Regions from separate parts of the Pseudomonas germanica genome, predicted to be linked through region 1. Evidence: predicted binding sites of a transcription regulator. Region 1 holds the regulator's gene; each other region holds the start of a gene.
The links. The regulator sigma-54, encoded in region 1, starts transcription at its own class of promoters, with help from an activator protein. The targets are predictions, from matches to a motif close to ANTGGCATNNANNTTGCTNT.

Region 1 (7,735 bases):
GCGTCGTTGAGCAGGCGAATCAGACGGACCAGCACGCCCATGGCGATCGGGTCCTGCCCGACGAACGGTTCGTCGTACATGAGGATCTGCGGATCGAGCGCAATCGCTCGCGCCAGTGCGACGCGGCGCTTCATGCCACCGGACAGTTCATCCGGCATCAACTCGATGGCACCGCGCAGACCGACCGCCTGCAATTTGAGCAGGACGATGTCGCGGATCATTTCTTCCGGCAAATCGGTATGAACACGCAGGGGGAAAGCCACGTTCTCGAAAACATCGAGATCGGTGAACAGCGCGCCGCTTTGAAACAGCACACCCATGTGCTTTCGCGCATCGAACAGATCACTGCGCGAAAGCGCAGGCAGATTCTGGCCGTTGACCCAGACTTCGCCGCTGGCAGGGCGCAGTTGTGCCCCCATCAATCGCAGCAGCGTGGTCTTGCCACACCCGGAAGGTCCCATGATGCCGGTGACCTTGCCGCGCGGTATGCGAATATCGACGTTATTGAAAATGCTGCGCGCACCGCGCTTGAAGGAGACTCCCTTCAGCTCGACCGCGTAGGCGTTATCGGCACTCATCTAAACTCCTTGCGATGCAGCCTCTCACTCGGACGCCTGTCTTTACTTAAAAAGTACGTACATCCCGGGCAGGCCGAACTGGCGGCGAACTATATCACTGCAAAGGCTACGCGCCCAAGGCTTGTACCAGCCTGCGTTCGGCGATATGACAGGTGCGCAGGCTCTTTTCCCGGGTTTTGGTAACGAGTAATGACAAAGCACGACGAACTTGCGTGAGGCTTTGCAACATAACCGCTATAATCGCCGCCTTTTCATCGGGCTATACGATTTCTGACATGAGCCAATCCAGCGACCTGATTCAATCGGCACAACGCACCATCCAACTCGAAGTGGAAGCCGTACAAGGCTTGTTGCCCCATATCGACGCCGATTTCGTACGCGCTTGCGAGATGATTCTGGCCAGTAAAGGCCGTGTAGTCGTGGTCGGCATGGGCAAGTCCGGGCACATCGGCAACAAGATTGCCGCCACCCTGGCCAGCACCGGCACCCCAGCCTTTTTTGTCCACCCGGCCGAAGCCAGTCATGGCGACATGGGCATGATCACTCGTGACGATGTGATTCTGGCCCTGTCGAACTCCGGCTCGACCAATGAAATCGTAACCCTGCTGCCGTTGATCAAACGTCTGGGCATCCAGTTGATCAGCGTCACCGGCAACCCGCAATCGCCGCTGGCCAAGGCTGCCGAGGTCAATCTCAATGTTCATGTCGAGCATGAAGCCTGCCCGCTGAACCTGGCACCGACCTCGTCGACGACCGCAGCACTGGTCATGGGCGATGCACTGGCCGTGGCACTGCTGGAAGCACGCGGCTTCACCGCCGAAGATTTCGCTTTCTCGCACCCGGGTGGCGCCCTCGGCCGTCGCCTGCTGCTGAAAGTGGAAAACGTCATGCACGCCGGACAAGAGTTGCCGCAAGTCCAACGCGGCACGCTGCTCAAAGACGCATTGATGGAAATGACTCGTAAAGGTCTGGGCATGACCGTCATCCTTGAAACCGACGGCAAACTCGCCGGGATCTTCACCGACGGCGACTTGCGCCGCACGCTGGATCGCAGCATCGACATCCGCAGCGCCACCATCGACCAGGTAATGACGGCCCACGGCAAGACTGCCCGCCCGGAAATGCTGGCCGCCGAAGCCCTGAAAATCATGGAAGATCACCGAATCAACGCATTGGTAGTCGTAGACGAGGAAGATCGCCCGGTCGGCGCCTTCAACCTCTCCGATCTGCTGCGCGCAGGAGTCATGTAATGAGCAACGATCTGCTGCAACGCGGCAAAGCGATCAAACTGGCGGTTTTCGACGTCGACGGCGTCCTCACCGACGGTCGCCTGTACTTCCTTGAAGACGGCAGCGAGTTCAAGACCTTCAACACCCTCGACGGTCAAGGCATCAAAATGCTGATGAACGCCGGCGTGCAGACCGCTATCATCAGCGGTCGCAAGACACCCGTCGTTGAACGTCGAGCGAAAAACCTGGGGATTCCCCACCTGTTTCAGGGCCGTGAAGACAAACTGGTCGTGCTCGACGGCCTGCTTGCGCAACTGGGCCTAAGCTATGAAGAAGTCGCCTACCTCGGTGACGATCTGCCCGACCTTCCGGTGATTCGCCGTGTTGGTCTGGGCATGGCCGTAGCCAACGCCGCCGATTTCGTCCGCGAACACGCCCATGGCGTAACCCGGGCCCGTGGTGGCGAAGGCGCCGCCCGCGAATTCTGCGAATTGATCCTGCGCGCCCAGGGCCGCCTCGATGCGGCCAACGCCGCGTACCTGTGAGCCAAACCATGTTCAGCAAAAAATTTCGTAACTTCCTGCTGTTTGGCTGCATCGCTGCGATTTTCGCAGCGGTCGGCTATTGGAATATCAGCCCGGAACGCTTTCTCGACAAACCACCGGTCACCTCGGTTGAAACGCCTATCGACTGGTATGCAACCAACACGCATACCCTGCAATACCTGCCGGATGGCAAGGTGCAGTATGAAATGACGTCCGAAAAAGCCGAGCACGTTAAGGCAACCGACGTCACGCTCGTGACCAAACCCGACCTGAACATGTATCGCGGAACAGAATTCCCGTGGCACGTGACCAGTGAGCGCGGTGAAGTGAACTCAGGCGGCACCGAAGTCGAACTGATCGATTCGGTACGCGTTGCGCGCACCGATGAAAAGAAGCGTGACATCCTGATCACTTCCACTCGCATGACCGTGTTCCCGCAGCAGGAATATGCGCAGACCGAGCAACCCGTTAGAATCGACGGCGCTGGCGGTGTATCGACTGGCGTTGGAATGAAAGCGTACCTGAAGGAAAGCAGGATACACCTGCTATCGAACGTAAGAGGACAGTATGAGGCTCGTTAAAACCCTCCCTATTTTGCTCAGTCTGGGCGCAGCACTGGGAAGCGTGAGCGCCTGGGCTCTGCCGAACGATCAGCAGCAACCTATCCGCATTCAGGCCGACGACGCCCAACTGGACGACAAGAACGGCATCGCCACCTATAAAGGTGATGTGATCATCACCCAAGGTTCGATGATCGTTAAAGGCAACACCGTCACCATGACTCGCGCCCCGAATGGAGATATCGACGTAGTGACCTCCGTGGGCAACCTGGCTTATTTCGAGCAGCTGCAAACCCAGGGCGACACCAAACCGGTTCAAGGCTACGGCGTGACGATTCAATACCACGCCCAGCAAAACCGCGTCGTGCTGATCGATAAGGCCAAGGTCGTCGACAAAGACGGCAACGTCACTCAGGGCGAGAAAATCGTCTACGACACCGTGAAGAAACTGGCCAGCGCTGGTCGTGCTACCGGCAGCAAGGTCACCGAGGCGCGTCCGCGCATCGACATGGTGATCCAGCCGAAGAAGAAAACCGACGAGAAAACCCAGTAATGGCAACTCTGAAAGCTCAGCACCTGGCCAAGGCCTATAAAAGCCGCCAGGTCGTGCGTGACGTCAGCCTGTCGATCGACAGCGGCCAGATCGTCGGCCTGCTCGGCCCGAACGGCGCCGGCAAGACCACGTGTTTCTACATGATCGTCGGCCTGGTACAGGCCGATCAGGGTCGCGTGCTGATCGACGATCTGGACGTCAGCCACCAGCCGATGCACGGTCGCGCCAAGGCCGGTATTGGCTATCTGCCGCAAGAGGCGTCGATCTTCCGCAAACTGTCGGTGGCCGACAACATCATGGCCATCCTCGAGACCCGTCAGGAGCTCGACAAGGCCGGCCGTCGCAAGGAGCTGGAAAGCCTGCTGCAGGAATTCCACATTAGCCACATCCGCGACAACCTTGGCATGAGCCTGTCCGGTGGTGAACGTCGCCGGGTGGAAATCGCTCGTGCATTGGCAACGGCACCGAAATTCATCCTGCTCGACGAACCGTTCGCCGGTGTCGATCCGATCTCGGTCGGCGACATCAAGCAGATCATCCACCACCTCAAGGCCAAGGGCATCGGTGTATTGATCACCGACCACAACGTCCGTGAGACGCTGGACATCTGCGAAACCGCTTACATCGTCAACGATGGTCAACTGATCGCCGAAGGCGATGCAGAAACCATCCTGGCCAACGATCTGGTCAAGGAAGTGTATCTGGGCCACGAGTTCCGCTTGTAAGCGTAACAGTGCCCGGTGCGCCGCCCGGGCGCTGTATCGATTCAAGCAGGAATTAATACGCTTTAATTGTTACAGCGCTCTAGGCAAACACTTCAGTTTCAGGCATATAATTTGCTTAAGTTTGGCGCCCCGGCGCCCTGTAGTGGATGGCGCATAGCGCCGGCGAATAAGGTGTTAAGCCCCTGCCATGAAACCATCGCTAGTCTTGAGAATGGGCCAGCAGCTGACGATGACACCGCAGCTGCAACAGGCCATCCGCCTGCTCCAATTGTCGACCCTGGATCTGCAACAGGAAATCCAGGAGGCTCTGGAATCCAATCCGATGCTCGAACGCCAGGAAGAAGGCGACGACTTCGACAATTCCGATCCCATGGCCGACAACGCCGAACAGAAGCCCAACACCGAGATCCAGGAACCCTCGTATCAGGAAACCGCGCCCACGGTGGACAACCTGGAGGAAGGTGACTGGAGCGAGCGTATCCCCAACGAACTTCCGGTCGACACCGCCTGGGAAGACGTCTACCAGACCAGCGCCAGCAGCCTGCCCAGCAGCGATGACGACGAATGGGACTTCACCACCCGCACGTCCGCCGGCGAGAGCCTGCAAAGCCACCTGCTGTGGCAACTGAACCTGGCACCGATGTCCGACACCGATCGCCTGATCGCCGTGACCCTGATCGATTGCATCAACAATCAGGGCTACCTGGACGAAACCCTCGAGGAAATCCTCGAGGCGTTCGATCCGGAACTCGACATCGAACTCGATGAAATCGAAGCCGTCCTGCACCGCATCCAGCAATTCGAACCGGCCGGTATCGGCGCGCGCAACCTTGGCGAATGCCTGCTGCTGCAATTGCGTCAGCTACCCGCCAAGACGCCGTGGCTGGCGGAAGCGAAACGTCTGGTCAGCGATTACATCGACCTGCTCGGCAGTCGCGACTACAGCCAGTTGATGCGGCGCATGAAGCTCAAGGAAGACGAGCTGCGCCAGGTCATCGAACTGGTGCAAAGCCTCAATCCGCGCCCTGGCTCGCAAATCGAATCCACTGAAGCCGAATACGTTGTCCCTGACGTCATCGTGCGCAAGGACAACGAGCGCTGGCTGGTCGAGCTGAATCAGGAATCGGTACCGCGCCTGCGCGTCAACGCCCAGTACGCCGGTTTCGTCCGTCGCGCCGACACCAGCGCCGACAACACCTTCATGCGCAATCAGTTGCAGGAAGCCCGCTGGTTCATCAAGAGCCTGCAGAGCCGCAACGAAACCCTGATGAAAGTAGCGACCCAGATCGTCGAGCATCAACGCGGTTTTCTGGAGTACGGCGACGAAGCCATGAAGCCGTTGGTTCTGCACGACATCGCTGAAGCGGTCGGCATGCACGAATCGACCATTTCCCGGGTGACCACACAGAAATTCATGCATACCCCGCGCGGTATTTATGAACTGAAATATTTTTTCTCCAGCCACGTCAGCACCTCCGAAGGCGGCGAATGCTCGTCCACGGCGATCCGCGCGATCATCAAAAAACTGGTTGCCGCGGAAAATCAGAAAAAGCCGTTGAGTGACAGCAAGATCGCTGGTTTACTGGAGGCACAAGGCATTCAGGTGGCTCGCCGCACCGTCGCCAAGTACCGCGAATCCCTCGGGATCGCGCCTTCGAGCGAACGCAAGCGGTTGATGTAAGCCACGTTACAGCGTTCCAGTGGCAGGCTATCCGGCCTGCCGCTTTATGCACTGGCAACGAAGGAGAAGCTGTATGCAAGTCAACATCAGTGGACACCAACTGGAAGTGACCCAACCTCTGCGTTCCTACATCGAGGAAAAACTCCAACGACTGGAGCGCCATTTCGACAAGATCACCAACGTGCAAGTCACGATGTGCGTCGAAAAGCTGAAGCAGAAAATCGAAGCCACCTTGCATATACCCGGCAGCGAAGTGGTCGCCAACGCGGAACATACCGATATGTACGCGGCGATCGACGCCTTGACCGACAAGCTGGATAAACAACTCAAAAAGCATAAGGAAAAGACCCAGAGCCTGCTCCAGGGCGCTACCGGTCGATAACCCCCCACCCCATGATCCGACTTGAAAGTATCCTGACCCCCGGCCGTTCCCTCGTGAACGTGCCGGGCGGCAGTAAAAAGAAAGCCCTCGAACAAATTGCCAACCTGATCGCCCGCGAAGTGGCGGATCTGGAGATGCAAGATGTCTTCGAGGCGTTGATTGCCCGTGAAAAACTCGGTTCCACCGGTTTTGGTAACGGCATCGCCATTCCCCATTGCCGCCTCAAGGGTTGCACTGCACCGATCAGTGCGCTGATGCACCTTGATGCTCCGATTGATTTCGACGCCATTGACGGCGCACCGGTTGACCTGCTGTTTGTTTTGCTGGTCCCGGAGGCTGCCACCGATGCGCACCTGGAGCTGCTGCGCCAGATCGCAAGCATGCTCGATCGCAAGGAAGTGCGTGAAAAACTGCGCAGCGCTCCAAGCAATGAAGCCTTGTATCAGGTTGTCCTGGACGAGCAGAACGGGCACTAATCATGCGCTTGATCATCGTCAGCGGCCGTTCCGGCTCGGGTAAAAGTACGGCTCTGGATGTCCTTGAGGACAACGGCTATTACTGCATCGACAACCTGCCCGCAGGTTTGCTGCCGGAACTGGCCGAACGCGCGCTGATTCACACGGAACTGGCGCAGCCGCTGGTAGCCGTGTCCATCGATGCGCGCAACCTGCCGAGCCACCTGACACGCTTTCCCGAACTGCTTGAAGATGTCCGGGCCAAACACATCCAATGCGACGTCCTGTATCTGGACGCCGACGAAGAAACCCTGCTCAAGCGTTTCTCCGAAACCCGCCGTCGTCACCCGCTGAGCAACGCCAACCGCTCACTGGCCGAGGCGATCCAGGATGAAACCGCCCTGCTCGGCCCGATTGCCGACCTCGCCGACCTGAAGATCAACACCACCAATCTGAACCTGTACCAGTTGCGCGACTCCATCAAGCTGCGTCTGCTGAACCAACCGGAGCCGGGGACCGCATTTCTGGTCGAGTCCTTCGGCTTCAAGCGCGGCATGCCGGTGGATGCGGATCTGGTGTTCGATGTGCGCTGCCTGCCCAATCCGTACTGGAAGCCGGAACTGCGCGCGCAATCGGGTCTCGATGCGCCGGTGGCTGAATACCTGGCGGCACAGCCGGAGGTCGAAGAAATGTTTCAGGACATCTTCACCTACCTGCACAAGTGGCTGCCGCGCTTCGCCGCGAGCAACCGCGCTTACGTCACCATTGCCATTGGCTGCACCGGCGGGCATCACCGCTCCGTCTACCTGACCGAACGTCTGGGTCAGGCCCTGCAGAAAACCCTGAAGAACGTCCAGGTTCGCCACCGCGACCTCACTTAAAGGATTCACACCGCGATGCCTGCTCTGGAAATCGAAATCATCAACAAGCTGGGCCTGCATGCCCGCGCATCGGCCAAGTTTGTTGGAGTGGCCGGGCAGTATCCGGATTGCACGATCAGAGTGGGTCGTACACCAGAGACCACGGT
Region 2 (7,735 bases), 970 kb from region 1:
GAGGAATTCACCACCAAGGAGCCTTCGCGCAGCGCCACACGGGTCAAACCGCCGGGAACCACCCGGGTTTCGCGCCCGGACAAGACAAACGGACGCAAGTCGATATGGCGCGGCGCGATGCCGTTTTCGACAAAGGTCGGACAGGTCGACAGCGACAGCGTCGGTTGCGCGATGTACGCATGGGGTTTGGCTTTGATCCGTTCGCGGAAAGTATCGATTTCCGCTTTCGTCGATGCCGGCCCGACCAACATTCCGTAACCGCCTGAGCCTTGGGTTTCCTTGACCACCAGATCTGGAAGATTGGCCAGCACATGAGAAAGTTCAGACGGGTTGCGGCATTGCCAGGTCGGTACGTTCTTCAAAATCGGCTCTTCGTCGAGGTAGAACCGGATCATGTCAGTAACGAACGGATACACCGATTTGTCGTCCGCTACGCCGGTGCCGATGGCGTTGGCCAGCACCACGTTGCCCGAGCGATAAGAGGACAGCAGCCCCGGCACACCGAGCATCGAATCGGGATTGAACGCCAGTGGATCGAGAAACGCGTCGTCGAGCCGACGGTAGATAACGTCCACCGCTTTCGGGCCGTCCGTAGTGCGCATGAAAACTTTGTCGTCGCGAACGAACAGATCCGCGCCTTCCACCAACTCCACGCCCATTTCCCGCGCCAGGAATGCGTGCTCGAAGAACGCACTGTTGAAGCGCCCCGGCGTCAGCACCACCACGCTCGGGTCATCGATCGGACTTGAGCTTTTCAGGGTGTCGAGCAACAGGTTCGGGTAGTGATCGATCGGGGCAATACGCTGCGCGGCGAACAGCTCCGGGAACAGGCGCATCATCATCTTGCGGTCTTCGAGCATGTAGCTGACGCCGCTCGGTGTACGCAGGTTGTCTTCGAGCACGTAATAAGTGCCGTCGCCGTCGCGCACCAGATCGACGCCGGAGATGTGCGAATAGATATCGCGGTGCAGATCCAGGCCTTGCATCGCCAACTGATATTGCTCGTTGGCCAGCACCTGTTCGGCGGGAATGATCCCGGCCTTGATAATGCGCTGCTCGTGATAGAGGTCGGCGAGGAACATGTTCAACGCCTTGACCCGCTGGATGCACCCGCGCTCGACGATTCGCCATTCACTGGCAGGGATGCTGCGCGGGATGGTGTCGAAAGGAATCAGGCGCTCGGTGCCCTGCTCGTCGCCATAGAGCGTGAACGTGATGCCGGCGCGATGGAACAGCAGATCGGCCTCGCGTCGCCGCTGGGCCAACAGCTCATCCGGCGTATCAGCCAGCCATCGGGCGAACTCCCGATAATGCGGGCGAACCTGGCCGCCGGCATCGTACATCTCATCAAAATAGGTGCGGATCATGCCGTACTCCTTGTCACCCGGACATACAGGCCTTCGCAAGGCCCGTGCCATCGGCATAAACGCTTTGATTTCAATCGGTTGGAAATACACGCAGCAGGCACCGCACCATTCCTGTGCGGCAAATGCCCCAACCGGATTGCCCCCGCTTCATTGCGACGCACTGCATCGCCTATCACCAGCATAGTCAGAGTTGATTTCACTGCCCGGCGCTGCCTGCGGATAATCCGCACATTCGCTGCAAATCTTCACCGGCCCCGGCGCCATGAAGCGGCCAGCTCAACTGATTGGGATCGACTCGGCGGCCCGCCCCGCTGTAACCCTGACCGGTTTCCTCTCCTTATCGGTCTTCCCTTTTAGCCACCCTCTCCGGTGGCTTTTTTTTGCCTCGGTTTCTTGTTTCAGGGTTTTGCCACAGCGTTTTGCTTATGCCGGAAATGACAACGGCCAACCCGAAGGTCAGCCGTTGCTCAACAAATGAAACCAGAGATCAGTTCAAACGGTGGCGGTTGCGCACCTCCTGCTTCACACCCCAGCCTTCGATAATGCCACCCAGAGGTTCAACCACGGCAGAGAATCCCTGCTCGAAGTCGCCGATATCGTCATATGTCGCGTACATCACTTTGCTCAATTCCAGCGCCCACGCACCGTCATCACGCAGGCTGACCTGGGCATTGATGGATTCACCGCGAAATTTGCCTGCCGCCCTGCGCGCCCGCTCCTCGTCCGGGAAAATTGCGTAGAACTCGATGGGATGGAATCGGGAAAAATCGAAACCGCCTTCTTTCATGCGGCGCAGAACATTGCTGCTGATGTCTTCTTGATAGGCTGTGCTCATGAATCGTCCCCCTCGCATAGATGGATAGACTTTCCGTATTCCCGCCCCGGGCCTTTGGCCAAAGTACGACGGCAACGTGGTTGCACGCGGGAACAAGCATGTAGCTGACAAGACCAGACCTTAGCGATCCGTTCGCTGATCTCGCTTGCAGAGTAGCCCCAAGATAGAGCTGCTGCCAAGGCCTGGTGTTGAAGGTGACAAGAAGTATTTCAGATTGGGGTGATGCTGCGGATTTCGATGCTGTTCTGGGTTTTCAGGCTTTTGACGCCAGCATCGGCGGTGCGCCCTTCCAGATCGTTCAGATCCAGTTCGGCGGCGACGGGCAGGAGCCGTGCCTTGATCAATCGAGCGGCCTCATCGTCGCTGGGGCATTCCGCGCGCTCGAACACCTCATCGACAATTTCACCATGATCGTCCACGAAAGTGACTTTCCACTTTTGCATCGGTGCCTCCTCGATCAAACCCGCAAATGGGCTTACACCTATCTCGACTGTGTACGCCGAAAGTTGGTTCAAAAGGATTACAACGGGCGAAGATGAAAAAAACGACATCGACTGTAGGAGTGAGCCTGCTCGCGGTAGCGATTTCTCATCCAACGCTGATGTTGGTAGACAAACCGTAATCGCGAGCAGGCTCACTCCTACAAAGACTTGCAGCGATTATTCAGTCGTTGCTTGGCTTGTTGATCGCCTGCAGCACGTACTGCGGCAAGGCGAACGCACCAATGTGGATTTCCGGGTTGTAGTAGCGGGTGACGATGCCGCTGCCGATGAAGCGCTGTTGCAGGGTTTCACGGCTCAGTTTGCGGTACGCCGGATTGGTCGAGCCCCAGGCGAAAGTCATCGAGCCGCCGATGTAGGTCGGCACGGCTGCCTGGTAGAAGTGCCAGTCCGGGAACAGGCTGTTCAGGCGACCGGCAGTGGTTTTCACTTCGTCAATCTGCATGAACGGCGTACCGTTCTGGGTCACGAGGATACCGCCCTCGTTCAGGCAGCGATGGCACGCCTGATAGAAGTTCTCCGAGAACAACACTTCGCCCGGGCCGATCGGGTCGGTGGAGTCGGAGATGATCACGTCGAATTTTTCCGTGGTGGTGGCGACGAAACGCATGCCGTCGTCAATCACCAGGTTCAGGCGCGGATCGTCGTAGGCGCCGCTGGAGTGGTTCGGCAGGAACTCTTTGCACATATCGACCACGGTGCCGTCGATCTCGACCATGGTGATGTGCTCGACACCGGCATGCTTGGTCACTTCACGGAGCATGCCGCCGTCACCGCCACCAATGATCAGCACGCGCTTGGCGCTGCCGTGGGCGAGGATTGGCACGTGGGTGAGCATTTCGTGATAGATGAATTCGTCGGCTTCGGTGGTCTGGATCACGCCGTCCAGCGCCATCACCCGGCCCATGCGCGGGTTCTGGAAAATCACCAGGTGCTGGTGTTCGGTGCGCACTTCGTGCAGCAGTTTTTCCATGCGAAAACGCTGGCCGTAGCCTTCGTAGAGGGTTTCCAGGTACTCGCTGGTTTTGGTGACGGTCATGGTGAAGTGCTCCGATGAATGCGCGGGCGCCAATCGTGGGGACGATTGCCCGGGAAAGGCGCGCATTCTACGTTGCCGAAGATGACAGGTCGAACCTCACAACCACAATCCCCCTGTAGGAGCTGCCGAAGGCTGCGATCTTTTGATCTTGTTTTTTACAATCAACATCAAAAGATCGCAGCCTTCGGCAGCTCCCACAGGGGTATTGCGGTGTTAGCTGATTCAGATCCGCACGTTGCCCCGCGGTCCGGCAATCGCCCAGATGATCAGGCCCAGCACTGGCAGGAGGATGATCAGCAGCACCCAGACGATTTTCATCCCGGTGGTGGCGCCGCTTTTCAGCACATTGATGATGGCCCAGATGTCGAGGGCGAGGATGATCAGACCGATCAGACCGTTGAACGTGGAACCCATGGTGTCGCTCCAGAATAGTGGCATGCACTTTTAGGATAGACGGTCGCGCGCAGGGTTCCCTTTTATTGCTATCTCGCTCAGACGTGCACGGCTATCTTCAGCGCTTCGAGCGATGGCGCAGCGGCGATACCAACTTCGGCGCACAGCTCCAGCACCCGTGACACGTCGTTACCGTAGACCAGCACCAACTGCAGTTCGTCGTCGAGCAACTGGCTGAAGTCCATCAGCGTGTAACCGCCGTTTTCCTTGTTCATGCTGCTCATTTGCACCTGGATGCGGTTGAGTGCAGTCAGGGCTTCGGTCTTGGCCAGTTGCTTGGGTTTGAGGTTGAAATCCACACCAGGGCCGAACGAGGCGACGATCTGTGCAAACAGGTCAACGTAGGTGTCGGCCTGGAACAGCACGGTTTCCGGCAGGCTGCCGACCACGACCCACTCGCCCAACGCAATCGGGAATGTGTCGTCGTAGTTGATGTCCGGATTGGCTGCCAGAAAGGCATCGGCATCGGCGTAGGCTTGCGCGGCTTCGTCAGCCACTTTCACGATCTCGTCCTCGCCCATGCAGCCAGAGCTGATTTTGCTGATGAGTTCGACGAGTGCGGCTTTCATGAGGGCTGATCCTGTGGCGAAGGTGAATTTCGAGGGCGCGGAGGATAGCGCACAAAGCAAAAGATCGCAGCCTTCGGCAGCTCCTACGTTCAGCGCTCATCCACGGAATGGCAGGCCAACGCGTTCAATGTAGGAGCTGCCGCAAGCTGCGATCTTTTGAGGCCCGTCAGGCCAGCAGTTTTTCCAGCTGCGCGGTGGTATCAACCGCCCCCATCGTGCGGGCCGCATCCAGCGCTGTCACGCCATTGGCGTCCTTGGCTTGCGCGTTTGCGCCTTTGCTAATCAGGTAATCAACGATTTCAACGCGGTTGAACATCGCCGCCATCATCAGCGCCGTACGCCCATCAAACGACGAGCCTTCGATCTCTGCGCCCGCTTCGACCAGCGCCTTGACCACCGGCAGATCGCCTTTGAATGCGGCGCCGGCAATCGGGCTCTGGCCGTTGCCATTGCGCATTTCCGGGTCGGCCTTGTGTTTAAGCAACACCTGCACCGCATCCAGATGGCCGTAATAGCTGGCCAACATCAACAACGTGTCACCCTTGCTGTTCTTCAGGTTGACTGGCAAACCGGCCGTGACCAGGCGATCAAGCATCTCGGCATCACCGTCGCGCGCCTTGTTGAAAACCTGCTCGGTGAATTCGGCAGCTTCTTCAGGGGTCATCTGGCGGCTTTGGTCGGACATGGGGCAACTCCACTTTCGGTCAATCGGAAAGCCGACAGTTTCCCGAGCGAGACGGTGGCTGTCACCCCCTTTTTCTCAAGTCGAGCCATAGCCAGATTCAATAACGATGCTTGCCCTGATGAATTTCCGCCAACACTTCATCGGTGACCCGAACGTAAGTCTGCGTGCCGGGCAGCCATGCGAAGATCGGGTCATCTCCCGTCTGGCCGGGATCGAAGCCCTCGTTCTTGAGTCGGGTTTTCTGGTATTTGAAGGTGCCAGTGGTTTCCATCTTGACCTTCACTCGCAGGAACAACGGCACGGCATAAGCTGGCATGCGCTCCCGGGCAAAAGTCAGCAACTCGGCGAAATCCAGCGTCGCAAGGGATTCCGCCGGGGTGATCGCCGCCATACCGGCGCGGCCGTTGGTATTGCAGATCTCCACGCCATAAGCCACCGCCTCGGAAATATGCGGGTGTTGCAGCAGAAGATTTTCGACTTCGGTGGTCGAGACGTTTTCGCCCTTCCAGCGATAGGTGTCGCCGAGGCGATCGACAAATTGAGCGTGGCCGAAGCCGATGTTGCGTAGCAGGTCGCCGGTGTTGAAAAAACGATCGCCTTTGCTAAACACGTCGTGCAACACGACCTTGGCGGTTTTCTGTGGATCGGTGTAGCCGTCCAATGGAGCTTTTTCATCGATCCGTGCCAGCAAAAGCCCCTGCTCGCCTTTGCCGACCTTGCGCATGAATCCGTCAGGACTGCGGATCGGCTCGCCGCTGTCATGATCGTAGGCGACCAATTCCCAAGCCATCAGGGAGAAACCGATGGTGTTGTCGAAGTTGAGAATGTTGGTGAATCCGATGTTGCCGTCGCTCGCCGCGTACAGCTCACAGATGTGCTCGACGGCAAAACGTGTCTTGAACTCGGCCCAAGCGCCGGGGCGCAAGCCGTTGCCGATCATCTTGCGCACATCGTGACGGCTGTCATCGGCGCTGGCCGGTTGATCGACCAGGTAACGGCACAGCTCGCCGACGTAACCAATGGTGGTTGCACGGTAGCGGCGCACGTCGCTCCAGAACTGACTGGCGCTGAACTTGCGACGGATCGCGAAGCCCGAGGCACCGTTTACCGCCGAACCCCAGCACACGCAAAGACCGGTGGCGTGGTACAGCGGCAAAGTGCAATAGACGACATCGTCTGGACTCATGTTAAGGGCGATCATGCCGAAACTGGCGGAGCTGCGCATCCAGCGCCCATGCTTGAACACCCCGGCCTTGGGCAGGCCGGTGGTGCCGGAGGTATAAATGTAGAAACACGGATCGTCGAAGAAGATCTGCTGGCTGCTCGGCGGATTCTCGCTGGAGGCGTCGGCACTGGCGCTGATCAGATTGACGTACCCGTCGGGCGCAATGCCCGGATGGCTGTAGGTGTCCTGATCGGCGACAAACCAGGTGCGCGGTGCAGTGATCGCTACTTGATCGCGAATCGCCGCATACGCCGCAAGCAGTTCTTCGCCCACAATAATCGCCACCGGCGCCACCAGATTCACACTGTGGACAAGTGTGTCACGCGTCTGCGAGGTGTTGAGCAGCGCGCTGACCGCGCCGACCTTGGCCAGCGCCAGAATGGTCACCAGCAGTTCCGGGCGGTTTTCGATAAACACCGCGACCACGTCGCCCTTGCCGATGCCCTGCCCGTTCAGATAGTGAGCGATGCGGTTGGCCCACTGGTTGACCTGCGCATAGGTCAGCCGCACATCGCCGTGCAATAACGCCGGCCCCTCGGGATTGCGCAGTGTCGCTTGCTCGAATGTCCAGCCAAGGCCACAGCTTTGGGTCGGATCCGTGACGTTGGCCACCTTCATGCCCTTGACCACCCGCGGGATGGCTTTGGCAATCATCGGCAGTTTGCGGAGCATCATGCCCCAGGTAATCGTGTCGCTTGGCGCGTGACTCATGACAACTCCCCGTTCGACCTTGACGTGCAGGTCGATGTTTTTATTTTTCGGGCTTTGACTTGAAGCAACCGGCGCATTCGAGCACAGGTCGAGGTCGAAAATACGTCAGCGCTTCTCGGGCTGTACACGCGGTTTTTGCAATGTTTTGTATCCGCTGCTCTTTAGCGAGCGCAGCGGATCTGCGGATCTGCGATTGGTTCAATCGAATCGATATCGATCCCGCAAAATGCAGGATGCACGATGGCCATTCATGCACTTTGCACGACAACCTGAATTTTCATTATTTTTAACTCTTTGTTTTATAACGATTATTTTATTTTCAAATGCTGGCACAATCGCTGCAACCTCCTC
Region 3 (7,735 bases), 710 kb from region 1:
CGTCAGGCTGTTGCCTTGGTTGAAACCGCTCGGCACCGAACGCTCCACAGAGGCACCGCCGGGGATACGACCGGCCGACGGAACGTTGACGGTGATCTTCGAACCGTCACGGCCTTCGGCGTCGAAGCCGCCGACCACCAGGTTGCCCTGAGCGACTGCGTAGACGTTGCCGTCGATACCCTTGAGCGGGGTCAGCAACAGCGTACCGCCACGCAAGCTCTTGGAGTTACCGATCGAGGACACGGTGATATCGACCTGCTGACCGGGTTTGGCGAACGCCGGCAAGTCGGCACTGATCGACACCGCTGCGACGTTTTTCAACTGCACGTTGCCCGATCCCGGCGGCACCTTGATGCCGAACTGCGAGAGCATGTTGTTGAAGGTCTGCAGGGTGAACGGGGTTTGCGTCGTCTGGTCGCCGGTGCCGTTAAGCCCGACCACCAGGCCGTAACCGATCAACTGGTTGGAACGCACGCCGGAAATGCTGGCGATATCTTTCAGCCGCTCGGCGTGGGCACCAAAGGCTGCGGACATCAGCGCCGCAGCCAGCATGAGGCTCTTGAAATTCAACGTAGCCACCTAGAAAGGGAACAGCGGGCTGAGGAAGAAACGGTCGAACCAGCCTGGCTGACTCGTATCGGCAAACGCGCCGGTACCCGAGTAGGTGATGCGTGCATCGGCGACCCGGGTCGACGACACAGTGTTGTCCGTGGCGATGTCATCGGCACGCACCAGGCCGGCGATGCGCACCAGTTCGTCACCGGTGTTCAGCGTCAGCCACTTCTCGCCACGCACGGCGATGATGCCGTTGGGCAGCACGTCAGCGACGGTCACGGTGATCGAACCGGTCAGGCTGTTGCTCTGCCCGGACTTGGCGTCGCCTTTGGTCGAACGGTCGGCGCTATAGCCGGCGTTCAGACTCAGGTCGTTGCCCCCAATCGGATTGTTAGTGGTCAGGCTGGAGCCGAACAACGAGGTCAGACCGACCTTGTTGTCACTGTTCTTGTCCATCTGCGAGTTGGCGTTCTTGCTCGCCTGCGTGCGCTCGTTCAGGGTGATGGTGATGATGTCACCGACCCGGAAAGCCTTGCGGTCGCTGTACAGGTTCTGCTCGAAGCCGGCCTGATAGATCGAGCCATTATTGGCGGCAGCCGGCAACGGCGTGCGCGGCAACACCGGGGCGTAGTAAGGGTCATTGGGCTTGGGCGTCGGAGCGACGCAGCCCGCGAGCGAGACGACCCCACTCAATGCCAGAACAGATACAAAGCGATTCATGACCCTACCTCACGGTGTTGCAGGCGACCTCATGGCCGCCTCATAGACTTGATTACAGATTCTGCGTTACGAACGAGAGCATCTGGTCAGCGGTGGAGATCACCTTGGAGTTCATCTCATACGCGCGCTGAGTGGTGATCATGTTGACCATTTCTTCAACAGTGCTGACGTTGGAGGTTTCCAGGGTGTTCTGCAGGGTGGTACCGAAACCGGCCAGACCCGGAGTGCCGACTTGCGGCGCGCCGGAAGCGGCGGTTTCCAGGAACAGGTTGTTACCCACTGCTTGCAGACCGGCCGGGTTGATGAAGTCGGCGGTTTGCAGGTTGCCAATCACTTGCGCTGCCGGGTTACCGGCGATGGTCACCGACACAGTACCGTCACGGCCAACGGTGAAGGTCTGGGCGTCGTTCGGGATAACGATGGCAGGTTCCAGAGCGAAACCGCTGGCGTTGACGATCTGGCCGTTGGAATCGAGGTGGAAGGTACCGTCACGGGTGTAGGACGTGGTGCCGTCCGGCTGCAGGATCTGGAAGAAACCGCGACCGTCGATTGCCATGTCCAGCGGCTGCTCGGTGGTTTGCAGGCTGCCGGCGGTGAAGTTTTTCTGGGTGCCGACAATGCGCACACCGGTACCCAGTTGCAGACCCGACGGCAGTTCGCTGTCCTGAGTCGACTGAGCGCCCGGCTGACGCTTGATCTGGTAGAGCAAGTCCTGGAATTCGGCACGATCACGTTTGAAACCCGTGGTCGACACGTTCGCCAGGTTGTTGGAAATGGTGGTCAGGTTGGTGTCCTGGGCGGACAGACCGGTTTTGGCAACCCATAGAGCCGGAAGCATTCGATTCTCCTCGTGCGCCTGTTTTTCGGCGCGACGTTCTGATAATTAGCTGATCTGCAAGACCCGAGCCATGGCCTGGTCGTCGTCTTTGGCGGTGTTCATCATCTTGACGTGCAACTCGAACTGCTTGGCCAAGGCCAGCACCGAGGTCATCTCTTCAACGGCGTTGACGTTGCTCGACTCCAGGAAACCCGACACCAGTTTGACGTTGGCATCGGCCGGCGCAGGCTGGCCGTCCTTGGTGTAGATCGAGCCGTCGAGGCCCTTGTTCATGTTCTTGATGTCCGGGTTGACCAGCTTGATCCGGTCGACCTCCGCCATGACGCGCGGGCCTTCGCCCATCGCCCGAATACTGATGGTGCCGTCTTCACCGACTTCGATCTGCTGCTCGGGCGGCACGGCGATCGGACCGCCATTGCCCATCACCGGCATACCGTTGCCGGCGCGCAATACGCCGAGGGCGTCGACGTTGAGGCTGCCGGTGCGCACGTAGCTTTCGCCGCCGTTCGGGTTCTGCACGGCGATCCAGCCATTGCCGGTGACGGCGACGTCGAGGTCACGACCGGTCTGCACCAGCGAGCCCGGGGTGAAGTCGGTGGCGGGCCGTTCGCTCATGGCAAACGCACGCGCCGGAAAGCTGTCACCGAACACCGGCATCGAACGCGCCTGCTCCAGGTCGCGCTGAAAACCGTTGGTGGAGATGTTCGCCAGGTTGTTGGCATGAGCCTTCTGCGCCAGTGCGTTCTGGCTGGCGCCGGTCATTGCCACATAAAGGTACTTGTCCACACTCTTTCCTCTGCATGCCGGACGTTTGCCGCCCACCGCTGTACTGCTGAGCCATAAGCAATTTGCAGACCAACTTTTTTCTGGCGCACAAAGGCCCGGCAAACAAAGGACTTGGGGGATGGCGAGGGGAAATTTGAAATGTATCGAAGTCGAAAAACCGGCGGTGTTATGCCGCTTGGCGGCAATCCCTCGAATGATCGTTCCCACGCTCCGCGTGGGAATACCTCAATGGACGCTCTGCGTCCGCTTTGGGACGCGGAGCGTCCCGGGCTGCATTCCCACGCAGGGCGTGGGAACGATCACGTGCTGCCCGACTCTTTGCCGACTTCGTATTCACGCAGCTTGTTGGCAATGGTGGTATGCGAAACCCCCAAACGCTTACCCAACTGCCGACTGCTCGGATGCTCGGAATACAACCGCTCCAGCACCGCTTTTTCGAATCGCCCGACAATCTCGTCCAACCCGCCTTCCAGCGAGAAATCGCCAAGCGGCTGACGCACGCCGTAATCCGGCAGACGAATATGCTCGGCCTTCACCGTGCCGCCATCACACAGCGAAACCGCCTGGAACAGCACGTTCTCCAGTTGCCGCACGTTGCCCGGCCAATGGTAATGACTGAGGCGATCCATCGCCGCCTGCGCCAGTTTCGGCAGCGAACAGCCGATCTGCCGACTGGCCTGATCGAGAAAGTGCTCGACCAGCGGCGTCAGTCCGTCGAGGCATTCACGCAGCGGCGGGATGTGCAGCGAGAGCACGTTCAAGCGGTGGTACAAATCCTGGCGAAACTCGCCGCGCGCGCACAGCTCCGACAAGTCGACCTGCGTCGCACAGATGACCCGCACATCCAGATAAACCTCTTCATCACTGCCGACCCGGCGGAAGCAACCGTCCTGCAAAAAGCGCAGCAACTTCACCTGAAGACGCGGGCTCATCTCACCGACACCGTCAAGAAACAGCGTGCCGCCCGCTGTCAATTCCAGCAGCCCGAGCTTGCCTTCAGCGCGTGCACCTTCGAACGCGCCCGGGCCATAACCGAACAACTCAGTCTCGGCCATCGACTCCGGCAGGCCTGCGCAGTTGAGCGCCATCAACGGCGACTGCCCACGCGGACTGGCGAGGTGACAGGCGCGCGCAAGCAATTCCTTGCCGGTACCGGTTTCGCCCTCAATTAATAGCGGAGCGTCGAGCGGCGCCATACGCCGCGCTTCACGCACCACGGCGGCCATCACTTTCGAGCTCTGGAAGATGCTGTCGAAGCCACGCAGCTCCTGCTTGCGCACATTGTAGATGCGCTCGCCTACGCGATCGGCGCGGTGCAAGGTCAACACCGCACCAGCCATGGCCTCACTGTCGTCGTGCTCCGATTGCAGCGGCGCGATGTCGGCCAGAAAGATGTCGCCCTTGACCTTGACCCGCATGCCGTTGATTCGCGACTTATTGGCGCGCACCAACTCCGGCAAGTCGAAATCTTCGGCGTAACGCGACAGCGGAATACCCGGCACTTCATCGACCCGCACGCCGAGCAACTGCGCCGCCGCACGGTTGGCCGCCACGATCGAGCCACCCATGTCGATCGACAGCACCGGAAACTCCAGCGCGCCGAGCAGCGCATTCAACTCCATGTGCCGACGCTCGCTGGGCATCAGCCCAACCCGCTTGACGCCAAACACCCCGGCGATCGCCTCGAATTTCGGGCGCAACGCCTGGAACTGGATGTTGATCAGGTTCGGGCAATGCAGATAGATCGCGTTGCCATGCTCACCGCCGACCTCACCGCGCGCGACGTTGATCCCGTAGGCAACCAGCAGGTTGAGAATGTCGCGCAGGATGCCGATGCGGTTCTGGCAGTGGACTTTGATGCGCATATAAATCGCCCGAATAAACGATGAGAAACCTGTAGGAGTGAGCCTGCTCGCGATGGCTTTGGGTCAGTTGATATTGATGCTGACTGATGCACCGCTATCGCGAGCAGGCTCACTACTACAGGGGGACCGCACCAGACTTTTCTGTAGTGGCACGCAGATAGTTGTCAAGATTATGTGACAGCCACTAGGCTTTTCAAACCTGAAAATCACCGAAAATGCGCACCGGCGGTCAAAGCGTAACGATAACTTTACGAATTAAAGAGAAATTTCCCACGAGCAGGCCATTTAACCTGCTGCACATCAACTCGCTCTCAGGTAATTCTGAATCCATCGCTGGACATAACAAGAACGAATTCCCCTAGCAGGAGAGCAGTATGAAGCAGACGCAATACGTGGCCCGCGAGCCCGATGCGCAAGGTTTTATCGACTACCCCGCCGAAGAACATGCGGTGTGGAACACGCTGATCACTCGCCAGTTGAAAGTGATCGAAGGGCGTGCCTGCCAGGAATACCTGGACGGTATCGAAAAACTCGGTCTGCCCCACGACCGCATTCCGCAACTGGGCGAGATCAACAAGGTGCTCGGCGAGACCACCGGTTGGCAGGTCGCCCGCGTGCCAGCACTGATCCCCTTCCAGACCTTTTTTGAATTGCTGGCCAGCAAGCAATTTCCTGTGGCGACGTTCATTCGCACCCGCGAAGAACTGGACTATCTGCAAGAGCCGGACATTTTCCACGAGATCTTTGGTCACTGCCCGCTGCTGACCAACCCGTGGTTCGCCGAATTCACCCACACCTACGGCAAACTCGGTTTGCAGGCCACCAAGGAAGAACGTGTTTATCTGGCGCGCCTGTACTGGATGACCATCGAGTTCGGCCTGGTCGACACCCCGCAAGGCAAACGCATTTACGGTGGCGGCATCCTGTCCTCGCCAAAAGAAACCGTTTATTCGCTGTCGGACGAACCTGAGCATCAGGCGTTCGATCCGCTCGAAGCCATGCGCACGCCGTATCGCATCGACATCCTGCAACCGGTGTACTTTGTCCTGCCGAACCTCAAGCGTCTGTTCGACGTGGCCCATGAAGACATCATGGCCATGGTTCGCCAAGGCATGCAGCTGGGTCTGCACGCACCGAAGTTTCCGCCGAAACCGAAAGCCGCGTGAACCGCGACTTTTGCTGACAATTGAGCCTGTCCGTCGCCGCCACTTTGGTTTAGCGTGACGGCATTGACAGCTCAAACGTTTTAATAAAAAAACACACTCGATTCAGGAATACACCATGTCCACTTTGAACCAAGCCCACTGCGAAGCCTGCCGCGCCGATGCGCCACAAGTCAGCGACGAAGAACTGCCGATCCTGATCAAGCAGATCCCTGACTGGAACATCGAAGTCCGCGACAGCATCATGCAGCTGGAGAAAGTTTTCCTGTTCAAGAATTTCAAGCACGCCCTGGCGTTCACCAACGCTGTCGGCGAGATCTCCGAGGCAGAAGGTCATCACCCGGGCCTGCTGACCGAATGGGGCAAAGTCACCGTGACCTGGTGGAGCCATTCGATCAAAGGCCTGCACCGCAACGACTTCATCATGGCTGCGCGCACTGACGAAGTGGCCAAGACCGCAGAAGGACGCAAGTAATGCACTTCGACGCCATCGGCCGGGTACCCGGCGACCCGATCCTCGGTTTGATGGAGGCGTATGCGCAGGACACCAACCCGCGCAAATTCGACCTGGGCGTTGGCGTCTACAAGGACGCTCAGGGCCTGACGCCAATCCCGGAGGCGGTGAAAATCGCCGAAGCGCGGCTGGTCGAAAGCCAAGACACCAAGACCTACATCGGTGGCCACGGCAACCCGCTGTTCGGCAAAGTCATCAATCAGTTGGTGCTCGGTGCCGACTCGAAGCTGATCGCCGCACAACGTGCCGGCGCCACCCAGACCCCGGGCGGCACTGGCGCCCTGCGCCTGGCCGCCGACTTCATCGCCCAATGCCTGCCGGGCAAAGGCGTGTGGCTGAGCAACCCGACCTGGCCGATCCACGAAACCATTTTCGCCACGGCCGGGGTCAAGGTCAGTCACTACCCGTACGTGGGCAGTGACAACCGCCTCGACGTCGATGCCATGCTTGCCGTGCTCAACCAAGTGCCAAACGGTGATGTGGTGCTGCTGCACGCGTGCTGCCACAACCCGACCGGTTTTGACTTGAGCCATGACGACTGGCAGCGCGTGCTCGATGTGGTGCGCAGCCGCAATCTGCTGCCGCTGATCGACTTTGCCTACCAGGGCTTTGGCGATGGTCTGGAACAGGATGCGTGGTCGACCCGCTTGTTCGCGGCCGAGGTGCCTGAGCTGCTGATTACCAGTTCCTGCTCGAAGAACTTCGGTCTGTACCGCGACCGCACCGGTGCGCTGATCGTCTGCGCGAAAACCGCCGAAAAGCTCATCGACATCCGCAGCCAACTGGCCAACATCGCCCGCAATTTGTGGTCGACACCGCCCGATCATGGTGCTGCGGTGGTCGCGACCATCCTCGCCGATCCAGAGCTGAAAGCCCGTTGGGCCGATGAAGTGGAAGCCATGCGTTTGCGTATCGCGCAGTTGCGCAGCGGCCTGGTTGAAGCGCTGGAGCCGCATGGCCTGCGCGAGCGTTTCGCACACATTGGCGTACAACGCGGGATGTTCTCTTACACCGGACTGTCGCCGGAGCAAGTGAAACAACTGCGTGAGCATCACAGCGTGTACATGGTCAACTCGGGCCGGGCGAACGTCGCCGGCATCGACGCTACGCGCCTCGCCTTGCTGGCAGAAGCCATCGCCAGCGTCTGCAAATAATCCCTCCCATTGCTCGTTCCCACGCAGAGCGTGGGAACGATCAATCACCACAGCTTTTGCTCCCCCCTGCGGCCATCTGTCGCATTAATTTGAATTAAAAGTCTGATTGTCATTTTTCCTGCTGTATCCTGCGCAGGCTT

Region 2: J0G10_RS10035 (circularly permuted type 2 ATP-grasp protein) is a predicted target of sigma-54. The motif match lies at 1,400-1,419, and genes of this name have one in related genera.
Region 3: J0G10_RS08830 (flagellar basal body rod protein FlgF) is a predicted target of sigma-54. The motif match lies at 2,954-2,973, and genes of this name have one in related genera.

Annotation. Positions count from the first base shown of each region.
Region 1 covers NZ_CP071586.1:1,283,701-1,291,435, reverse strand. The annotation lists gene J0G10_RS05550 (ATP-binding cassette domain-containing protein) at 1-578, opposite strand, end outside; gene J0G10_RS05545 (KpsF/GutQ family sugar-phosphate isomerase) at 854-1,828, shown strand; gene J0G10_RS05540 (KdsC family phosphatase) at 1,828-2,352, shown strand; gene lptC (LPS export ABC transporter periplasmic protein LptC) at 2,361-2,933, shown strand; gene lptA (lipopolysaccharide transport periplasmic protein LptA) at 2,920-3,465, shown strand; gene lptB (LPS export ABC transporter ATP-binding protein) at 3,465-4,190, shown strand; gene J0G10_RS05520 (RNA polymerase factor sigma-54) at 4,378-5,871, shown strand; gene hpf (ribosome hibernation-promoting factor, HPF/YfiA family) at 5,945-6,253, shown strand; gene ptsN (PTS IIA-like nitrogen regulatory protein PtsN) at 6,265-6,729, shown strand; gene rapZ (RNase adapter RapZ) at 6,732-7,589, shown strand; gene J0G10_RS05500 (HPr family phosphocarrier protein) at 7,605-7,735, shown strand, end outside.
Region 2 covers NZ_CP071586.1:2,250,563-2,258,297, reverse strand. The annotation lists gene J0G10_RS10035 (circularly permuted type 2 ATP-grasp protein) at 1-1,367, opposite strand, end outside; gene J0G10_RS10030 (ribonuclease E inhibitor RraB) at 1,855-2,202, opposite strand; gene J0G10_RS10025 (hypothetical protein) at 2,412-2,645, opposite strand; gene speE (polyamine aminopropyltransferase) at 2,866-3,741, opposite strand; gene J0G10_RS10015 (PLDc N-terminal domain-containing protein) at 3,964-4,155, opposite strand; gene J0G10_RS10010 (hypothetical protein) at 4,233-4,763, opposite strand; gene J0G10_RS10005 (ankyrin repeat domain-containing protein) at 4,930-5,448, opposite strand; gene J0G10_RS10000 (long-chain-acyl-CoA synthetase) at 5,546-7,384, opposite strand.
Region 3 covers NZ_CP071586.1:1,990,474-1,998,208, reverse strand. The annotation lists gene J0G10_RS08845 (flagellar basal body P-ring protein FlgI) at 1-552, opposite strand, end outside; gene flgH (flagellar basal body L-ring protein FlgH) at 580-1,275, opposite strand; gene flgG (flagellar basal-body rod protein FlgG) at 1,328-2,113, opposite strand; gene J0G10_RS08830 (flagellar basal body rod protein FlgF) at 2,159-2,899, opposite strand; gene J0G10_RS08825 (sigma-54-dependent transcriptional regulator) at 3,199-4,764, opposite strand; gene phhA (phenylalanine 4-monooxygenase) at 5,139-5,930, shown strand; gene J0G10_RS08815 (4a-hydroxytetrahydrobiopterin dehydratase) at 6,046-6,402, shown strand; gene J0G10_RS08810 (amino acid aminotransferase) at 6,402-7,595, shown strand.